DNA from 3 places in the Halobacillus trueperi genome. Region 2 is predicted to be linked to each of the others. Evidence: riboswitches for the same ligand, from Rfam matches in the RefSeq annotation. Region 2 holds a riboswitch; each other region holds the start of a gene.
What was found. A riboswitch is a leader RNA that binds a small molecule or an ion and turns the genes downstream of it on or off. The one in region 2 is predicted to bind cobalamin.

Region 1 (7,111 bases), on a different contig from region 2:
TTGGTTTCTAATAAATCTCCTCTTGCTCAGGCAGATACTCTTTTTTACAATACCTTGTTTGATGAAAATACGTCCTGTCATATTGGAATCGGAAATGCATCTCCCTCCAATATTCAAAATGGCATTGTCCAATCTGAAGAAGAGTTAAAGGCAGCGGGTCTGAATACTTCACTGTTGTCAGTCAATGTGACCTTTGGTAACGAAGATATGAAAGTAGTGGGTATTAAAAAAGGTGGAACTGAAGTCCTGCTAATGGAGGATGGGGATTTCCAATTCTAATTCGTCTCCAATTTAAAAACAGAGAAAACTAATTTCTGGTGGATTATACTTAGTGCTAGTTATAGTGAAAACAACCTGGGCAGCATTCCTGTTACAAATGAAGATTATGAGTTATGTTTGTGAAAGAATGTACTTAAACAAACGAGTGTGTTATTTAAATATCTATTCAAAATATCTTGATTTAGAGTCTTAAAGGATAGGGGGGCGATTATTCAATAAGAATAGTCGTCTTTTTTCTTTCCTTAATAAAGAGCCGAATTGGGAGAGACCTATATTTAAGATAATTGAGGAGGAACAACAGTATCAAACAAACAAAGAGAAAGGAACGACCTTTCTCTTTGTTTGTTTACTTATTTTCTTTACCTATTTCAGGAAGGACGGTTCTCGCTACTTTTTTGTCCAATGCTTCATAATCGTAATACTTAATGGTTTCATATAGTTCTTCACGTGATTGCATATCCTCAAGCTTTTCTTTTTGAGTATCGGAAGTCATAATCTCTGTAAATATTCGTTCATAAGCTTTGGCAGCTACACGAAGGGAGGTGACTGGATAAATGACCATGTCCATTCCGAACGAGCTGAAGTCTTCGCCTGTGAAATATGGTGTCTTGCCGAACTCGGTCATGTTTGCTAGCAGGGGAGCTTGAATGGCGGAAGAGGCATGGCGAAAATCTTCCTCACTCGTTAAAGCTTCCGGGAAGATCGCATCAGCCCCTGCTTTAACATATTGGTTCGCACGGTCAATGGCTTTGTCCATTCCTTCTACAGACTTGGCATCCGTTCGTGCTATGATGACAAGGGTTGGAGCGACTTCTTTGATTGTGCGGATTTTTTGCATCATTTCTTCGGGTTCAATCAGCTTTTTACCATTTAAATGACCACATTTCTTCGGTAATAGCTGATCTTCGATTTGTACAGCGGCCACCCCGGCTTCGACCATTTCCCTTGCTGCTCGGGCTACATTAATCACTCCGCCATAACCCGTATCGATATCAACAAGCAGGGGGAGGTCCGAGGCTCGGATAAGTTCCTGTGCTTTTTCCGCCATTTCGTTCGAATAGATGAGTCCTAAGTCTGGAAGCGCTCGACTTGCTGTATAGGCAGCTCCGGATAAATAAATGGCTTGGAATCCGACATCTTTTGCAATTTTTGCTGACATACCATCGTGAGCACCTGGAATTTTCAACAGTTCGGGTTGATCAATCAGGCGTTTGAAAACTTCTGCTCTTTCTGGCTGGGTAGACGTTGATTCGAATATCCATGACATACATTTTCCTCCTTACCATTTAAATTTTAAACAGCTCCATGAATTGGTTGACTGGAGTATCCGTCAGCTCATCATAATCCTCACAAAGGTTTAGGATACGGTTCACTTGACGGAATGGAAAGCGTGTCTTTAAATTATTTTGAAATTTATTCAATAGGAGCGGGATTCCTTCGTCACGGCGACGTCGATGGCCGATCGGATACTCGATAGCGATCTCTTCTGTAGAGGTGCCATCATTAAAGAACACTTGGACGGCATTGGCAATGGAACGCTTATCAGGATCAAGGTAGTCTTTGCTGTACTGTTCATTTTCAATGGTAACCATTATGTTTCGCAGACGGTCGATTTCAGGATTCGCGGCTACGTCGTCTTCATAATGGTCTGCATTCAAACATCCATACAAAAGACCGATGGCTGTAATGTATTGCAAACAGTGATCACGGTCCGCAGGGTTATGCAGTGGTCCTTTTTTATCAATGATTCGGATGGCTGATTCATGTGTCGTAATGGTTACACGCTCGATCTCGTCGATTCTTCCTTTGACCTGGTCATGAAGTTGTATAGCTGCTTCTGCTGCCGTTTGGGCATGGAATTCAGCCGGGAATGAAATCTTGAATAAGATATTTTCCATCACATAGGAATCGAATGGACGTGCTAAGGTGAGTTCTTTTCCGCCGAAAAGTACATCCTGAAATCCCCAGCCAGGTGCAGACAAGGCAGTCTTGTATCCCATTTCCCCGTTCATCGTCATCAAGGCGAGCCTTACACCACGGCTTGTTGCATCTCCGGCCGCCCATGATTTTCGGGAGCCTGTGTTTGGTGCATGGCGGTAAGTACGAAGACTCGAGTTGTCAATCCAGGCTTGGGAAACTGCGTTCACTACGTCTTCTTTACTGCCACCTAACATGGCTGTTACGACTGCTGTTGTGGCTATTTTTACGTAAAGAACATGGTCAAGCCCCTCACGGTTGAGGCTGTTTTCTAAAGCTAAGACCCCCTGGATTTCATGAGCTTTTACAATATTCTCAAGAACATCATCCATCTTCAGCGGTTCTTTCCCCTCTGAAATTCGTTTACGGCTAATGTAATCGGAAATTGCCAGGATTCCCCCTAAGTTGTCGGAAGGATGCCCCCATTCTGCTGCTAGCCATGTATCATTGTAATCGAGCCAGCGGATCATGCATCCTATATTAAAAGCTGCGTGGACGGGGTCCAATTCATAGGACGTACCGGGTACGCGGGAGCCATTCGGAACGACGGTGCCAGGAACAATAGGTCCTAAGTGCTTCGTACATTCCGGATAACGTAAGGCTAAAAAGCCGCAGCCTAATGTGTCCATCAGCACGTATTGGGCGGTTTCTAAAGCTTCCTCGCTGGTGATGTTCCCGTAAACCGCGTATTCTGCAATGCGATCCATCACTTGATCCGTAGACTGAGCCTTATTTATTTTCACTTCTGTCATTTTCATCGCCACCTTTTTTATTTTTAAAATGATGTTTGTAATAGCCGACCGGGACCAGCCCGGCAGCTTGCGATTAAGGATGCAGACCACGAGGCCCCGTATAGAGAACTCTCGGCCTGAACAATTTGTTGTTGGCATATTGTTCGGATACGTGAGCACACAACCCAAGCGTGCGGGCAGCAAAAAATATCGGGGTATACAAATCAATCGGTATACCTAAGAGATAGTAGACAGGTGCGGCATAGTAATCCAGGTTCGGATATAAACCTTTTTCTTCTTTCATCAACTGTTCTCCTGCTTCGCACATCTCAAAGAGATCTTCGCGTTTTCTCTCTACTGCCAGTGCACGAAACGCTTCTTTCATAAGAGCTGCTCTAGGGTCCATCTTCTTCATGTACACACGGTGTCCGAAGCCCATGATTTTTTCTTTATTATTAAGTTTTTCATAGAGTAGACGGCGGAATCCATCTGTCGTTTCTCCTTGTAACAGCATGTGCATGACTGCTTCATTAGCTCCACCGTGCAGGTTTCCTTTCAACGAAGCCACTGCTCCAGTGAGGGCTCCGTAAATGTCAGCGTTTGTCGAAGCGATCACACGTGCTGCGAAGGTCGAGTTTGGCATTTCATGCTCGCTATATACCATCAAAGACTGATCAAAATAGTCTGCTTCCGCTTGAGTCGGCTCTTTTCCTGTAATCATGTATAAGAAATTGGTACTATAGGGAAGTTCCTGTTTCGGTTCGACGACTGCTTCATCATGAAGGATGTGATAGCTGTTCGCCACGATATTTGGAATTTTTGCCAGCAGCCTGAGAGCGGTCTTACTGATTTCCTCCTCCCGTCGTCCCTCTAAATTTTTTTCGTACCCTGCAAGGGCAGATATCCCTGTTCGTAAAGCGTCCATCGGGTGGGTTTCTTTAGGCAGTTTGCTGAATAGAGAAATGAAATCAGCTGGCAGGTCATAATCTTTTTTCAATTCTTGTTCAAGAGAGGAGCGTTGTTCGTCATCAGGGAGTACACCTTGCAGTAAAAGCTGGACTAAATCCAGATACTGTTTGTTCTCGGCAAGCTCAATGAGTTCATATCCACGAAGGACGATTTCTTCCGCATCAACATCTAAATAAGACAGTTTTGTTTCGGTTGCAATGACACCGTCTAAACCTGGTTTGTAGGCTGTCTGCTCTGCCATGAAAATTCCTCCTCTTTTTGTTAACGTTTTCAAAATAAGTATTTAAACTTTTGAAGGCACCTGCGGATACCCACACACTTCCTTATGAACAAGGGTATAGGCGGCATCGAGGTTATCCATCTCCTGCTCTTGGCCGTCCTCACTGGGTATCTCTTTTTTTAATTCGTTATAAGTTGATTCGAGGGAACAGGAAACGGAAGAATATAGGTGATTCATAATACTAGCTTTGAATCTATTGACGTAATACTCGGTTGCAGTGGTCAAAGAAAACACCTCTAATCAAATGGAAATGAAGGCAATAAAAAAACAACTTTCAGAGAAAGTTGTTAAGTTGAGAGCATAGCAATTTAATCGAGCATAGAACCAACACCATAAGGTATAGAGACCCTGCTGGTTCTTACTCTTTCACTCGCACTTAACACCTCCTATCCTCGTAGGTATGGATGTTCGCTGACAAAGGCAGGTCTCCTGGCTTATGATCATCACTCCCTGGCCCCTTCCCATTCCCGTTTTTAACGGAGAACAGTGGTCTTTCCAGTTTGCTCCCAAATACAGTTGCGGGACAGCATCGGATTTACACCGATTTCCCTTTTAAGCAAATAAGCTTGAACAAGCTTATTTGCACCTGAGTCTGAAACATATTCAGTTATGACCTTTTCAATATAACAAAGATTTTGAAAATAGACAATTATTTCTAAAAAATGAGTGGTAAACAAGGTGATTGAAATCTTTCAGTAAGACGGAAAGTAAAATTATTGAAATGTTTTAAACCTCATGGCTGTAGGAATGGAATCGATTCTATTATGAAATCTATTTTAAAAGTCGATTGTTACTATTCAAAAAAAGTGCCTGACCCCCACTTCGCTAAAGTGTTAACGTAGTGGGGGTCAGGCACTTTTTTCTGATTTCGATCCTTCAAGGATAGGACCGATTTCTTTATAGAGCACCCGCCTTAATGGGTTCAAGAAAGAAGCTTATAATCGTTTATCCATTTCAAGACAGACCCTTTACCATCGCATCGATAGACTACATGAACTCCTAGGATTTGATTTCATGCATCTATAAAAAGAATAACCATTGAATTTGCATTGTACGCTTATTATTATTTGAAACATGATGGAAACCATATTTACAAATGATCAACTCTTCATTTTCTGCCTATAACGTTAACTTAAAAAGTTAGCGTTTTTTTAAAGTCAATATTTGTCACAATGTTAAATTTTTTTTGAAATATGTTACGAAATGTAAGATGATGGAAGGCGTATAACTCGATAGAATGAAAGCGATAGGACATAAATCAAGAAAGGTTGGTAATACATGTTTAACTTACCGACAGATACGTTTTGGATGTTTGCACCGTGGCCGTTTTTTTGGATGGGTTTAGCAATCTTTTTGTACATTAAATTGAAGAAGGAAGATGAAGCGGAAGAACGGTTAACCCAAAACACCAATGAAGGGAGTAGTCCAATTGAAGATTGATGCCATCGTATTCCTTGTCTACTTATTGGGATTATTGGTAGTTGGTATTTATTTCTCCCGGAAGGCTTCCAAATCCGTTGATAATTATCTTTTAGGAGGAAGAAGCTTAGGCCCTGCTGTAACGGCTCTTACTATGCAGAGTTCTGCAATGAGTGGTTACATGTTTATGGGTGGACCAGCTCTTGCCTTTCAACAAGGTTGGTATGCTCTGTGGTATGCTTTCGGAGATGCTGGGGGAGCAATTGTAAATCTATCAGTGTTAGGAAAAAGAATGAGGAGAATGTCGGAAATTCTAGGCGCTTTGTCCCCCATCGAATACTTAGAGAAAAGATTTGATAGTCCAGCAATAAGGATTGTAGGATCTGTAATTTCTATAATTTTCCTTTTTGGATACGTTTTTGCTCAATTTAATGCATCTGGAAAGGCTTTAGAACAGCTCACGGGCCTCCCGTATTCTATGGCATTATTGCTAGGAGTAGGAGTTATAATATCTTACACGGTCACAGGAGGGTACCTAGCGGTCGTATGGACCGATTTCATCCAAGGAATTATTATGGTTATAGGCGTAGTTGGAATTGCCATACTCGGTTTTATTAATCTAGGTGGACTTTCTGGGTTGAATGAGCAGATAGCTCAAGTCGATCCAAGCTATTTAAGTCCCTGGGGAAAGGATTTAGCATATGTGGGGCAGTGGGGTGTAGTGCTTGGGGCCGTGCTAATATATTCTATTGGTTATATGGGGCTCCCGCATGTGGTCGTTCGCCATATGTCCATGAAAAGCACGAAAACCGTAAAAGGAGCTATCCTATATGCTGCTACATGGAACCAACTCTTCGTCTTTACTCCATACTTACTTGGATTTATGGCAATCGTGTTGTTACCTAATTTAGGGGATCCTGAAATGGTGATCCCTACATTAGCTTATGAATTCTTTCCAGGTATTCTGGCAGCTATTTTATTGTCAGCAGTAATGGCAGCCATTATGTCCACCTCTGACTCTATCTTAATGCAGGCAGGGACAATTTTATCACGTGACATTTACTTACGCTTTATTGATAAGAATGCTAGTCAAAATAAAATGGTAAGTATTTCTCGCTTAAGTATTCTAGCAGCAGGAGTCGTAGGTGTTATTGTGGCTATCTATCAACCACCTTCTGTTTTCGGGTTAGTTGTTTTCTCCTTTGGCGTACTAGGAAATAGCTTTATGGTTCCATATGTAGCTTCGGTGTATTCCAAAAAAGCAAACAAAGTTGGTGTATTATGCGCTATGATAGCAGGGGGAGTAACTAACATTATATGGACCTCTATGGAGCTACAGGACATTACATTTTTACACCCTTTTTTGGCTGGACTAATAATGTCCATATTAGGAATGCTAGTAGGTAATCCTTTCGGCAAAAAACCTGAATGGATTGACGATGTGTTGAATGATGTA
Region 2 (7,111 bases):
AAAACCAGAGCTACTTAAGCTCTGGTTTTTTAATCGTCTTCGGTAATAGCTTGCTTAGCAAGCATCGACACAACCGCATCATCCATCGGTGGATTATGCAATCCAGCCCGTACATCACGGTAATATTTTTCAAAGGCATAGGTTTTGGATAACCCACGGCCCCCTGCAATCCGCATGGCTAGATCGACAACTTCATTAGCCGTGTTCGTCACCGCCAGCTTTACAGAAGCAAGTTCTGCTCCCATATGATCCCGTTGTTCTGGCTCTTCATCCCATTTTCTCGCAATTGAATATAAGAAAGAATGGGCTTGAAGCAGTTTCCACTCCATTTCCCCAATCTTATCTTGAATGTGCGCCACTTCAGAAATCGGGCTATCAAGACTATTCGGTTGAAAGTCTTTTGCAAAAGCAATCGCATCGTTTCGAGCGGCTACGGCAATTCCTAAATAACAGGCAGGAATGTGCAGCAGCCATCCCTTTGGCGAAGGTTTGCTCCCATTTTTCAGTTCTACAAGATCGGATTCCTGAAGCTCGACATCGTCCATCACAAGGTCATCACTCGCTGTCCCTCTCATTCCAAGCGTATCCCAAGTTTTATCAACCGATATCCCTGGCTGATGTCGGTCAATTAAAAACCAGCCAACCGCATCCTTGTCTTCTACATAAGCAGACACAATGTAATAATCTAAATGCTCTGCCATGGATGTGAACGATTTCCTTCCGTTCAAAATGTATTCATCTCCACGACGAACCGCTATGGTTTCCGGTATTCCTCCCCGCGTCGGACTTCCGGTTGCCGGTTCTGTCGCCGCTCTGTTTACCACTTTTTGTTCTGAAACCACTTCATTCACAAGCCGATCATACGCCTTTTTGTCCCATAATTGTTCTTGAGAAAGCTCCATCATGATCCCCATGTGCCATCCGATCGACAAAGCAACAGCACCATCACCTTCTGCAATTTTCTCCTGCATCAGTAAGAATTCGTATAAAGATAATCCTTCTCCACCTTCAGATTCTGGTAAAGACATCGACGGGTATTTCTCATCTTTAATGACTTTCAGCGTCTCATAAGAAAAAGATGCTTCACGATCCGTTTCTGTAATATGTTTGCGCGCCTCTTCCGCGATCCGATCCGCCTTTTCAAACAATTCCTGCTGTCGAACGTTTTTTATCCAACGTTTCCATACACCTGCCAAACCAACCACTCCCGATTTTTTATTATAATCAAATCATACCTGACAACTCGGGATGAAGCCAACGCCATGCTTGTCTGATTCACTCCCTTACAACATACCCTATGTACAAAAAATCATTCTGTATCAGCAAATGTCTTTTCGCATGTAACTTTTTGTCCAGTGGGCCCGCTTAACAAATAATTCCCACGACATTTCCCGGGAAATGTCGAAATACGGATCATCTGTTCACATAGACAAAGACCATGGAAACTAGAAAACGGCCGCTATTAAATTATCAGCTTTACCATTCCTTTTTGTTAATGAGCGACTTTTACGATCTTTCTTAATAGACAAATAAACGAATGCAAAACTGATAAGAAACATGAGCGTCCATTGAGTCACTCCTTTTTTCAGTATCGCCTTGCTAAGATGACCATCGTTAAAAATACCGTCACAATGTTTAACGCTAATAGGACACTGAGTAAATCAACAGCGCTGAGCACGACCACTTGCAACGAAATCATAAGGTGGAAGATCCCCATTACCCCCATCATAATGAAGAAAGAGTAAAACACAGCCTTATGCCTGATCCATTTCATGCGTTCATCCTTCTGTTTAAACTGAGGGTATAAGTAGCTCATGCTGAAAGATAAAACTCCTAAAGAAACCATGGTCCAAATCATAGACGGCCATTCACCACCCATCGTCCCCACAACAATTAAGAAAACTCCTATTAGAAAGAAGAATACACCGATGACTTTAAAAGCGTTAGAAGTGTAATCCATCCTCATTCCCCCTTCTTTGATTCATAAATAAATAGATCTTCAATTCGTACACCAAATACGCGCGCAATTTCAAACGCAAGCGGCAAGGAAGGGGAATATCTGTTTTTTTCAATCGATATTATCGTCTGCCGTGATACCTGCAATTTTTCTGCTAATTTGTCCTGTGACAAACCATGTTTTTTTCTATACTCCATAAGCCGGTTTCTCATACCACCCCTCCAATTACTTCCAGTGTAATGTAAAGCAACCTTTGCGTAAAGGTTGCTTTACATTACATATTTTATTGTTTTATTCGCTGTCCCCAGGGGAAGAAAAGGGATATGAATAAAAGGAGGATCTATCATGGTTGGAATAGCTTCGGAAAACAGTATTCATTGTGACACCGAATATTCGCCGCTGAAAAAAGTCGTAGTCGCCAAACCCTCTTATATGAAAATCACTGATATCATCAACGAAACTCAAAAACATTACAAAAACCAAAACATAAATGTCAAAACAGCTCTTCAGCAACATGAGCATTTCGTGGCGATTTTAGAGGATCATCAAATTGAAGTCATACAACTCCCAAGTCAGCCGGACCTTCATGAACAGGTGTTTACAAGAGATATCGGATTTACGATTGATCATCAACTGTTCATCGGCTCTATGAGTGAAAAGGTTCGTAAACAGGAAACGGATGTCCTGCGAAGATGGGCGAGAAGAAATAACATCGAGGTAGAAGAGAAACTTCCTTCATCGATTGAAGGCGGAGATATTGTGTTAGACGGGGCCACGGTGTGGGTCGGAGAAACTAAAAGGACGTCCCGTCAAGCGATCCGTGAGCTCCAATCGCGTCTTCCTGATCATCAGGTTGTACCTGTTTCTTTGAGAGGGGATATCCTTCATTTGGACTGCGTATTCAACATGATCGATGAATCTACTGTCATCCTTTATCCTCCTGCTTTTACAAAAAACAGCATGGAAGCCATCACCGCACGTTACAAGGTGATTGAAGTCACCGAGAAGGAACAGTTTACCATGGGACCGAACGTTCTTTCCATTGGAAACCGTAAAGTGATCAGCCTCCCTCAAAACGAGCGACTAAATACACAGTTAGAGAAATATGGGTTTCATGTGATTCCTGTCGACCTTTCAGAAATCATCAAATCCGGAGGGTCGTTCCGATGCTGTACTTTGCCATTAAAACGAACATAAAAGCAGCCCGCTTCTTTTAGAAGGGGCTGCTTTTTTTGAATGGAAGAAGTCCACACAACTATTATAAGACATCACCTAAAGTATGGGGTCTGTGGATTTGATTACTCGTTTTTAAAACATTAAGTATCTGTCATCTAAGCGCCGGTCTACTTTTTCGATGTTCCCTCCTGGATGGAGCCGTTTCAAACAATCTTTTGTCTTCCTCTGTCTCAGGGAAGATGGGCGGGACCGGTGTCGGTTTCCCTTCAGCATCTACTGCGACCATCGTTAAAAATGATTCTGTCGTCATCACTTTTCGCCCTTGCAGTAAGTCATCAGCAAAGACTTTTACATAGACTTCCATGGATGTCCGCCCTGTGCTCGTCACACAAGCTTCTAACGTCAATGCGTCCCCTACCTTAGCAGAAGATAAAAAATCCACCGAGTCTATCGAAGCAGTAACAACAACACAGTTTGAATGCTTCATGGCGGTCAGTGCCGCAATTTCGTCGATATAAGAGAGAACTTTCCCTCCGAAAATGGTGTCCAGGTGATTTGTATCTGGTGGGAGCACTAATCTTGTTTGCGTCATTCTAGAATAATGGACAGGTAAAGGTTCCATGAATGGGTTCCTCCTCTTTGAAAATGATTAGCCCGCGAAGGGAGAAATACAAATAAGATTCTCCCTTTGATTCATGGAACCGAAAAAAGCTCTTGATAGATCCAATACACGTAACATCCTCCTATCTCCCGTAGGAAATCATGTTCTTCCTTATGGCAGGTCTCCTGGCTCAGGTTCATCAGCACACAGCCCTTCCCATTTATGAAACAGTGGGTCATCTATGCACCTCCCCATTACAGTGGCGGGACCGCGTTGGCTTTTCACCAAACTTCCCTTTTCAGCTTCTATGACGAAGCCACCATAAGGCGATCATTTTTTCTATGGAAAAGAGAAACTCTCTTCCCATCCACTATCTCCTAAACATCCATCCCTGTCAACACGAACAAAACATCGAATATAGATCGATAAATTCTTAAAAAGGGGTTGATTACGAACAATAAACTGATATACTATCCATATCATTCGAATATAAGTTTTCATATAATCGCGGGGATATGGCCTGCAAGTTTCTACCGGTTTACCGTAAATGAACCGACTATGAAAAGCAGTACAAGACACCGGGACTTTCCTGTCCACGGTTTCATTGTTTTTGTCTTCGTCCAGCACGAAAAGACTTGCTTTCCATAGAGGAAACAAGCTTTTCGTGCTTTTTTGTTTCTAACGTTCCCTGAGCTCTAATTGTTCAACTAAATGGCAGGATTGTGGAAGACTCAGTTTCGAGACTTTTGTTGAGTGGATGGGGGCTGCGGGGAATGACTCGCTTTCCGCGGGAGCGCGGTGAGCCTCCTCGGACTGCGTCCTGCGGGGTCTCACCAAGCACTTTTTTCCCGCAGGAGTCTCGCCATTCCCCTCCGCCCTTTAGCCATGTGAGTATCTCGAAACCATTTCTCAGGAAGTCTGCTTGTATGCTCAAGCGAAATGAATAATATAAAACTATGCCCCAGTGGCATTCCTAGCGTGAAAGCTTGATATAAAGCGCTTTGTGTCGCCTTATGAATGGTGTGGAAAACGTCCCTCTTGGTATAAGGGTTCGTTTCTCCTTAATATCGAAATGGGGTAGTTGGGAAGCTGCGAGACTCCCGTGGGAGAAGGAGATAGGCGAGATCCCGCAAGGCGATAGCCTGAGGAAGCTCGGCGCTCCCCCACAGGAAAGCGAGTAGCTTCCCAACTACCCTTGACTCCAAATACGGCAAACGAACCCCGGTTATCTTGAAACTGAGTCTTCCAGAAAAGGGAGCTTTTATTGAACAGCAGTAATTGAGCTTACAAAAATACTTAACCTAGAAAGGTGTGTTGGATATGGATCGCTTGAAAAAGAAAATCGTTGAAGAGGGGAAAGTTTTATCTCCGTCCGTCATTAAAGTCGATGCGTTTTTGAATCATCAAATAGACCCTGTACTCATGAAAGAAATTGGAGAAGAGTTTGCGAGCCGTTTTAAAGAGTTGGGGATTACGAAGGTGCTGACATTAGAGTCCTCAGGTATCGCACCCGCTCAAATGACAGCACTCAGCCTAGGTGTTCCTGCAATTTTTGCAAGGAAGAAAAAATCATTGACCATGAAAGACCACCTTTACACATCAAAGGTGCATTCATTTACGAAGCAAGAAACAAATGAAATCTCCATATCGAAAGACTTCATGACTGAAGATGATCATGTCTTGATCCTTGATGATTTTCTAGCGAATGGTCAGGCTGCGAAAGGGCTGATTGACCTTATAGAACAATCAGGAGCATCCATCGCCGGTGTGGCGATCGTTATAGAGAAAGGGTTTCAAGATGGGGGCCGCCTTTTACGACGCCAAGGAATAAAAGTAGAATCCCTTGCTACCCTTTCATCACTTGAGGACAGTACGATTACGTTTGAAACACAGGAGGTATCCTCATGAAAACAACTGCTTTAGCCATTCAACATTTGTTGGCGATGTATGCAGGAGCGATTCTCGTTCCATTGATTGTCGGTGGAGCCCTTGGTCTGAATTCAGAACAACTCACTTACCTTGTCGCCATTGATATATTAATGTGCGGGGTGGCTACCATTTTGCAAGTCGTCCGCAACCGTTATTTCGGTATCGGTCTTCCTGTCGTCCTTGGCTGTACGTTTACCGCTGTCGGTCCGATGATCGCCATCGGAGGTCAGTATGGGGTTTCGGCGATTTACGGTTCTATTCTCGTTTCCGGATTGTTCGTCATCCTGATCAGCCGCTTCTTCGGGAAACTTGTCCGATTCTTTCCACCTGTCGTTACTGGGACCGTTGTAACGATTATCGGAATTACATTAATTCCTGTTGCGATTAATAACATGGGTGGTGGCCAAGGGGCTGAAGATTTTGGTTCACCTGCCAATCTTGCTCTTTCCTTTGGAACGCTTTTATTCATCATCCTTCTATATCGTTTCACAAAAGGATTCATGCGCTCCATCGCCATTCTGATCGGTATTTTAGGAGGCACCATTGTTGCTGCTCTCTTTGGGATGGTCGATTTCTCAGCTGTCCATGAATCTGCTGTCTTCCATATGATCGAACCTTTCTACTTTGGGACACCGAGCTTTCATTGGTCTGCTATTTTGACAATGATTTTAGTGGCCATGGTGTCTCTCGTTGAATCTACTGGCGTTTACTTCGCATTAAGTGAAATGACAGAGAAGAAATTGAATGAAAAAGATCTAGCCAGTGGTTATCGTGCAGAAGGAATAGCGATTCTATTCGGAGGTGTGTTCAACGCTTTTCCTTACACCGCTTTTTCTCAAAATGTCGGTCTCATGCATATGACAGGAGTAAAATCCCGGCGCGTTATTTTCGTTATGGGCAGCATGTTAATTGCCCTGGGCTTCATCCCGAAAATTGCTGCCTTTACGACCATCATCCCTACTGCGGTGTTAGGTGGTGCAATGATCGCGATGTTTGGAATGGTCATCTCTCAAGGCATTAAAATGCTCAGCCGTGTCATGACCGAATCACATGAAAACTCCATGATTGTCGCTTGTTCTGTGGGCATGGGTTTAGGTGTCACGGTTGTGCCTGAATTGTTTGCCAAACTGCCCGAAAGCATACAAATCCTTACTAGTAACGGCATCGTCGCAGGAAGCATAACAGCCATCGTACTCAACATCGTATTCCACATGCTCCCGAAACGCACGACTAAAGAAGTTCACTTATTACACGAAAAGAGCGCTTAGTACCTGACCAGGTCATACAGATATTGGAAGACCCTTTTCACTGCTCAAACAAAAAAGCAGCGCGGCCATTTATTCATTGGCCGCGCTGCTTTTACTTTTCTTTTAATATTGTTCCCTTAATACTTTCAAGGCTTGTTTCACTGTAGCGTATGTCTGAAGGGACAGTTCACTAAAATCTGC
Region 3 (7,111 bases), on a different contig from region 2:
CTGCGTGAGAAGAAAGCCACTCCAGTGATCATGCTTACGGCCAAAGGGGAAGAAGCCAACCGAGTGCAAGGTTTTGAAGTGGGAACCGACGACTATATTGTTAAACCATTCAGTCCAAGAGAAGTCGTTTTACGAGTGAAGGCGCTCCTGCGTCGTTCTTCTTCTACGAAGTTTTTAGAAACGGAAACATCGGCGCGGAATGTACTTGTTTTCCCTCACATGACAATCGATAACGATGCTCACCGTGTGACTGCTGATGGAAAGGAAGTGGCTTTGACACCGAAAGAGTACGAGCTTCTTCACTACATGGCGCAGTCTCCGGATAAAGTTTTTGACAGAGAACAATTGCTGAAAGAGGTATGGCAGTATGAATTTTTCGGCGATCTTCGGACGGTCGATACCCATGTTAAACGACTCCGCGAAAAATTAAGCAAAGTTTCGGCAGAAGCGGCAGGGATGATTGTTACGGTATGGGGAATCGGCTATAAGTTTGAGGTATCTGGTGACTGATGTTCTGGCGTAGTGTAGTCGGGAAGTTATGGTTCACCATCTTATTATTGGTTTGCTTTGTCCTCTTTATATTGACTGTTCTTCTCCTAGAGTTCTTTCAAAACTATCATGTCGTAGAAGCTGAAAGACATCTGCTGCAGACGGCGGACCGAATTTCAGACGTCGTGGATCGCTATGAACAAGAGGAAGACCTTTTACTATCGACAACAGCCCTTGTCAAAGATCCGGCAAGTCGAGCCGTCATTGTAAAAGGAGAGGATGATCCGCTGGTTTCGGAAAGTGATTCTGATTCACTGCCTGTGCTTGATTATGAATGGTTTAAAAATGACGAAGATACAGCAACCGTTTTGAATGAAGGCGCAGATGTTAAAAAAGTGGCCGATCTAGGAAATGGCGAGACTGGAGTCATGGTTGTCGGCACTCCACTTAATAACCAGGACGGGGCTGTTTTTGTCTATCAATCACTGGATACGATTGAAGAAACGTCCGAACAGACGACAAAAATCATATTCCTGGGTGCTGGAATTGCCATCGTATTGACGACCATTTTCGCCTTTTTCCTCTCCACTCGAATCACGGCACCTTTGATTAAAATGAGAGAAGGTGCCCTCGAACTTGCCAAAGGCGAGTTCAACACGAAGATACCCATACGTACCCATGACGAAATTGGTGAATTGGCGATGGCCTTTAACCGGATGGGCCGGGAGTTGAAGTTTCATATCAATGCTCTGAATCAGGAAAAAGAACAGCTCTCGGGTATTTTGAGGTCGATGGCAGATGGCGTCATAACGTTTAATCGCGAAGGGGATGTGCTCATTTCCAATCCCCCCGCACAACAATATTTAGATGCCTATGCGTTTGAAAATAACGCTGCATCCACGTCTGCTGATCAAACGTCCCTTCCAGAATCGCTGAGGGATTTGTTTAACGATGTTATCACGGATGAAAATGAATCCATGATCGAGATGACATTACAAGGCAGGTCCTGGGTGATCATCATGACACCTTTGTATGACAAAGAAAAAGTACGTGGAGCTGTCGCGGTCCTTCGGGATATGACGGAAGAAAGAAGACTGAACAAGCTCCGCAAAGACTTTATCGCTAATGTATCCCACGAATTGCGTACCCCCATTTCCATGCTGCAAGGGTATAGTGAAGCCATCGTGGATGACATTGCAGAATCAAAAGAAGACAAAAATGAACTCGCGCAAATCATCCATGACGAGTCGCTCAGGATCGGTCGTCTTGTCAATGAGCTTTTGGATATAGCACGGATGGAAGCGGGACATATTCAGTTGAATGAAGAATCTGTTGAAATTGAGCCATTTTTGAACAAAATCATTCGGAAATTCAGTGGGATTGCCAAAGAGAAGTCTGTAGACCTTCACTTGAAAGTAGAAGGAGAGTTCGGGTTCCTCGATTTCGATCCTGATCGTATTGAACAAGTGTTTACAAATTTGATTGATAATGCAATCCGACATTCCGACCCGGGTAGTGAGGTACAGGTGATTCTTGAAAAAGATGAGAAGGAATGGATTGCAAGTGTCAAAGACTCCGGGTATGGAATTGCCGAGGAAGACCTTCCATTCGTCTTTGAGCGTTTCTATAAGGCAGATAAATCGAGGAAGCGTGAAGATAAAAATTACAAAAAAGGCACAGGGCTCGGTCTTGCGATTGCGAAAAACATTGTAGAAGCCCATGATGGGACCATTAGTGTGCATAGCAAGTTGAAAGAAGGAACCACCTTTACTTTTAAAATTCCTTTTAGACATAAGGAAAAATAAAGTTGCTATATTCGGAAAATTGTTGTAATCTTGTTTATGGAAACTTCATAAGAAGAGGATTCAGGTGTCTGAAAAGACTTGATAGGGAATCTGGTGGAAAACCAGAACTGTCCTCGCAACTGTAAGTGTAGACGAAAAGGAAATTCCACTGTACCTTCAGGTATGGGAAGGATCCTGATTAGGATGACGCACAAGTCAGTAGACCTGCCTGATCCAACGTTTCAAAGCTTCGGGGATTGAGCATTTGAGACAACCGATCGGTATGACGTGGAACGTAGATCTTATCCTTTCGTTTGTCTTAAGCTTACCCTTGTAGAAGGGTAAGCTTTTTTTGTGGTAGGAAAGAATTTTACGATTTCTACATACATGTGACTTGGTTGTCTTCACTTTTCTCTCCTCCTGGCCGTGAAATACAAAGAAAAAGGGAGAGATTGTCATGAAAAAATGGAACACTGTTTTAACAGCCCTGATGCTAGCTGTCGCCGTACTAGCTGGATGTGGAGCACAAGAGGAAAAGGAAACATCGACTACTCAGGAAGAACAAGTACAGGAAGTGACAGTACAAGTACAGTTATCTAAAAACGATGGCGAAGAAATGATGGCAGAAGATGAAATTACAGTAGAAAAAGGAACCACCCTCATGGAAGTCATGGAAGATAACTATGAAGTAGAACAATCAGAAGGGTTCATCAACAGCATCGAAGGCATCGCCGGCAACCAAGAAGAAAAAATGGCTTGGATGTACACCATTAACGGCGATGAAGCAATGGTTGGAGCCAATGAGTACGAAGTAGAGGATGGAGACGAAATCGTTTTTGATTATCAATCTTGGGAATGATGAAGGATGAATACCTATAAGTTAACATTGATTGCCATGCTCGCATCCTTAGCCATAGCAGGAAGAATGGCTTTAGCTCATTTTCCTAACATCCAGCCGGTGACCGCAATCATTATTATTGCCGGTTTCTGGCTCGGACCTAGTGCAGGAATCCTCATTGCTCTGCTCACGACCTTTGTGTCCAATGTGTTGTTGGGCATGGGGATATGGACCATCTGGCAGATCATTGCCTGGTCAATCATAGGAATCATTGCAGGTCTCCTGGGGAAATATTGGTCCAAAATGCCATTCTGGGCTCTTTCCATCTACGGCTTTATCAGCGGACTTTTTTTCGGCGTCATTCTTTCCTTAACGATGCGGGCTGCGGGCCAGCCATTTTGGGCGTATTATTTAGCAGGCCTCCCGATGGATATCAATCATGCGGTATCTAATACTGTGTTCATATTGGCACTATCTCCAATACTCGGAACACTTTTCCAACGCTACGAAAAAAGAAACGCCATATCAAAAGTATCTTAGCTACCCGGACCAAGGGTAGCTTTTTTGTCCTCTTACCCCTGTTATTTATTAAAGTTAATGGCAGGATTGTGTAAGACTTGAATTCGAGATATTCTGGGGTTCGTTCGCCGTATTGGGAGTCAGGGGTGGCTGGGAAGCTACTCGCTTTCCTGCGGGGATGGCGGCAAGCCTCCTCGTGCTTCGCACTGCGGGGTCTCGCCAGCCCATCCATTCCCGCGGGAGTCTCGCAGCTTCCAAGCCACCCCATTCGATGGATATGAGAAACGAACCCACATACACGAATGGAGAGTCTTTCATAACCACTACATTCTAGTTGAAAAGCCCTTTATAGCAAGCGTTAGGATACAAATGGCTGCTTGTTTGAAAGTTTAATTCATTACTTTCATTACGCTGGAAAGCTGCTAATTCTGGAAGTAGTTTCGAGATATTTATAGATCAAGGGGCGGAGGGGAATGGGGAGACTCCTGCGGGAAAAAAGTGCATGGTGAGACCCCACAGGACGCAGTCCGAGGAGGCTCACCGCGCTCCCGCGGAAAGCGAGATATTCCCCGCAGCCCCCATCCACTCAACAAAAGTCTCGAAACTGAGTCTTCCATAAACGGGAGCTATAATTGAATTTGGGATAGAGGTAGTGGGCAGTTGATTTTCTTTTGGAAACGCGGTTCCTTTTTCTTTTTTTGCATATTAAGATAGAAAGTGTAACTTTTTTCATACATAAAACGACTATTAAAGTGACCCAGGAGGTACCACCATTGCGAACGTTCTTTGATGAACTATACGAAAACTATCACCATGACCTGTTTCAGTTTCTCATCTATATGGTCAAGGACAGAAGTCTTGCTGAAGACTTGGTTCAGGATGTTTATGTGAGGGTCATGAAATCATATGATTCATTCAATGGAAAAAGCTCTGAGAAAACATGGTTGTTTTCCATAGCCAGACACGTAGCCATTGATTATTTCCGCAAACAAAAAAGAAAGAGAAACCGCTTCATGGAGTTCTTTGATTGGACTGAGAAAGGTGAGCAAATCAAAGATCAGAATAAAATGCCTGAAGAGATTGCCGTGCAGAATGATGAAATTCAACAAGTCTATCAAGCGCTCGACAAATGTACGGTCGATCAGCGAAGTGTGTTGATTTTCCGTTTCATTCAAGGCATGTCCATAAAAGAAACAGCAGAAATCTTAAGCTGGAGTGAGAGTAAAGTGAAGACGACTCAACATCGAGCCATGAAAGCTCTGAAGATGATACTTGAAGAGATGGAAGAGGGGAGGGGAGATCGTGAAGAAGCGTAATGACGAAGATATCAAAAAAATATTAGGTGAACTCCCTTCTATGGATGACCGCCAATCGAAAGAAATGCTCTACCAAAAGGTTTCATCACGCGTAAATACACCAAAAAGGAAAGTAGCTCCATGGCTTTTTCCTGGCTTAGCTACGATTGCTGTTTTGCTAGTACTTGCCGTGTTCATTCCTGTCTTTTTCAGTAACAATGGAATGCTTACCGTGGAAGAGTCTGCCGATCGTGCGAATGAGAATGCAGAATCCTCGTCGGCGACTGAAGAAACAGCTCCATCTCTTGATTCATCTACCTCAGAGACTGAAGAGGAAAGTGCTGAAATCAAGGAAGCTGAACCTTCCAGCGAGGATAAAGACCTCCCTCCTGAAGAAAATGTAGAAGAAGAATCCCAAGAGAAAGAGGAAGAATCAAAGCTTGAAGAAACACAAGAAGAGCCTGAGGCAGAGCTTGAGTCACTGGTTTTAAGGAGTGACGAAGGTGGTTATGATACGGTGTCTTATCCAGGGAAAAATGCTGAAGTCATTCTTCCTATCCTCCAGAAGCAGCAGGAAGTCGACACATTTTCACCAGAGAGGTACGGTTTAGCTGAGAGAGCTGTAGAAGGAATCGAATATGAAGTGGATGAAACAGAAGGTTCGGCTGTCGTTACGTTTCCTGATGGTTTCACCGTTAGTGGATCTGCTTGGGCAAACGCGATCATTGAAAGCATTCGATGGGACTTGGAATACGTTCAACTAGAAGAAATTTCTGTTCAAACCGAATCAGGTAATCCCGTCAACCTGGGAAGCTACGGAGAAATGTCGGAGGTTCCTGTCATTCAACAAGGGGAGTACATCTTTCAATTGTATCAATACGAAGGTTCCTCTGAACGTTTATTAGCTCCCATTTCTGTTGATGGTTTTCCGACATTCCAGGATGCTCTATCTTTGATGAAGGAAAAAGGGAGAGGTCTCTTTGTGAGCCCAGCCGTGCCAGAACATGTTCAGTTTACTTCAACGACAGTAGATGAAGGTATAGTGAATATAAATCTTCAACATGAATCATGGGCAAGTGAGCAACAGCTTTTGACGATGGTTGAAGCCATCCTTGCTACAGCAGGACAGTTTGGTTTTGAAAAAGTCAAGTTCAATGGTGTGAACGTAAGGGAGTTTTCCACCTATGATCTTGAAGAGCCAATCGATGTTCCAGAAAGAATCAATCCTGTTGTTGAATAATGACCTGGAACCCTCTGCAGTATTTGCAGGGGGTTCTTATATTCGTTTAGGCAATGATCCTCCAGGCCCTCAAGATACAAGCCGACAGCCTTGCGGAAGGGAGGCAACCGTCCCCCTGACTTTGTTTCTAGTCTATCCGGGCACATTAAAGCCTTTGTTCTAGGATTGTCCCTTTCGCTCATGTTAAAATAAAGGAACGTAGAAAAGGGGACGATAGGTTATGGATAAACACGACGTGCGGAAACAGGTTTCTGAAAAAATTAAATTGATCCGTGTCGAGCATGGATATACCCAGGACAAAATGGCAGAAATCCTCGGATTATCTAAAAAGACGCTTGTCCAAATTGAAAAACAAAGAACTCTGGCAGGCTGGACGACGGTTGTCGCCGTATGTGCTCTTTTTCAAGAGAGTGATGTTTTGAAAGGCGTATTGGGTGATGCCCCTGTAGAAATCGTGGAAACCATTGCCCATGAGCAAGTGGAACCTCAAGGGAAGAAGACGCTCGGTGGAAAAGTATGGTGGCAGACGATTGCGGAAGGAGAAAACTACATCCTTCAGCAAAATCTCATTAGTCATCACTATAGAATCATTGATTCCGAAGATTATCGTATGTTTTCAACGATTGACCGGGAAGAGGCGGAAATCCGTTTTGAAGAACTAGTCAAATAAAAAAGCCCCTTTCTTCAAGGGGCTTATGGTCAAAAGGTCTATCACTCTTCGTATTTCAAAGGGTCCCCATGAAAGGGAGCCGTAGAGATCTTTATAGAATCTGTGGGACACCCTTCCAATGCATCCTCCATGTCCTCTTCGTACAGCTCAGGAACTTCCTCTGTACCCTCGTTATCATCAAGGACGACATAAGCGATTCCTTCATCGTCGTAATCATATAAATCAGGGGCAGCAGCACCGCACGCCCCGCAAGCAATGCAGGTCTCTTTATCTACG

Region 1: linked by a shared signal. The riboswitch ahead of mmgD (citrate synthase) and the one ahead of DYE48_RS19950 (acyl-CoA thioesterase) in region 2 are both predicted to bind cobalamin.
Region 3: linked by a shared signal. The riboswitch ahead of DYE48_RS11315 (DUF4430 domain-containing protein) and the one ahead of DYE48_RS19950 (acyl-CoA thioesterase) in region 2 are both predicted to bind cobalamin.

Annotation. Positions count from the first base shown of each region.
Region 1 is NZ_QUAE01000015.1:63,699-70,809, reverse strand. Features, by position in the region: gene DYE48_RS15580 (aminopeptidase) at 1-279, shown strand, start outside; gene prpB (methylisocitrate lyase) at 626-1,546, opposite strand; gene DYE48_RS15570 (bifunctional 2-methylcitrate dehydratase/aconitate hydratase) at 1,566-3,008, opposite strand; gene mmgD (citrate synthase) at 3,082-4,197, opposite strand; cobalamin riboswitch at 4,639-4,841, opposite strand; partial or broken gene DYE48_RS21600 (helix-turn-helix domain-containing protein) at 5,176-5,262, shown strand; gene DYE48_RS21215 (hypothetical protein) at 5,515-5,676, shown strand; gene DYE48_RS15550 (sodium/proline symporter) at 5,666-7,111, shown strand, end outside.
Region 2 is NZ_QUAE01000032.1:10,585-17,695, reverse strand. Features, by position in the region: gene DYE48_RS19970 (acyl-CoA dehydrogenase family protein) at 30-1,196, opposite strand; gene DYE48_RS19965 (permease) at 1,586-1,960, opposite strand; gene DYE48_RS19960 (helix-turn-helix transcriptional regulator) at 1,963-2,169, opposite strand; gene DYE48_RS19955 (dimethylarginine dimethylaminohydrolase family protein) at 2,303-3,154, shown strand; gene DYE48_RS19950 (acyl-CoA thioesterase) at 3,285-3,755, opposite strand; cobalamin riboswitch at 3,893-4,073, opposite strand; purine riboswitch at 4,212-4,313, shown strand; gene DYE48_RS19940 (xanthine phosphoribosyltransferase) at 5,055-5,642, shown strand; gene DYE48_RS19935 (nucleobase:cation symporter-2 family protein) at 5,639-6,931, shown strand; gene ytvA (YtvA family blue-light photoreceptor) at 7,034-7,111, opposite strand, start outside.
Region 3 is NZ_QUAE01000008.1:14,889-21,999, reverse strand. Features, by position in the region: gene DYE48_RS11325 (response regulator transcription factor) at 1-510, shown strand, start outside; gene DYE48_RS11320 (ATP-binding protein) at 510-2,294, shown strand; cobalamin riboswitch at 2,340-2,520, shown strand; gene DYE48_RS11315 (DUF4430 domain-containing protein) at 2,731-3,132, shown strand; gene DYE48_RS11310 (ECF transporter S component) at 3,139-3,651, shown strand; gene sigX (RNA polymerase sigma factor SigX) at 4,404-4,946, shown strand; gene DYE48_RS11300 (GerMN domain-containing protein) at 4,933-6,165, shown strand; gene DYE48_RS11295 (helix-turn-helix transcriptional regulator) at 6,386-6,835, shown strand; gene DYE48_RS11290 (ferredoxin) at 6,877-7,111, opposite strand, start outside.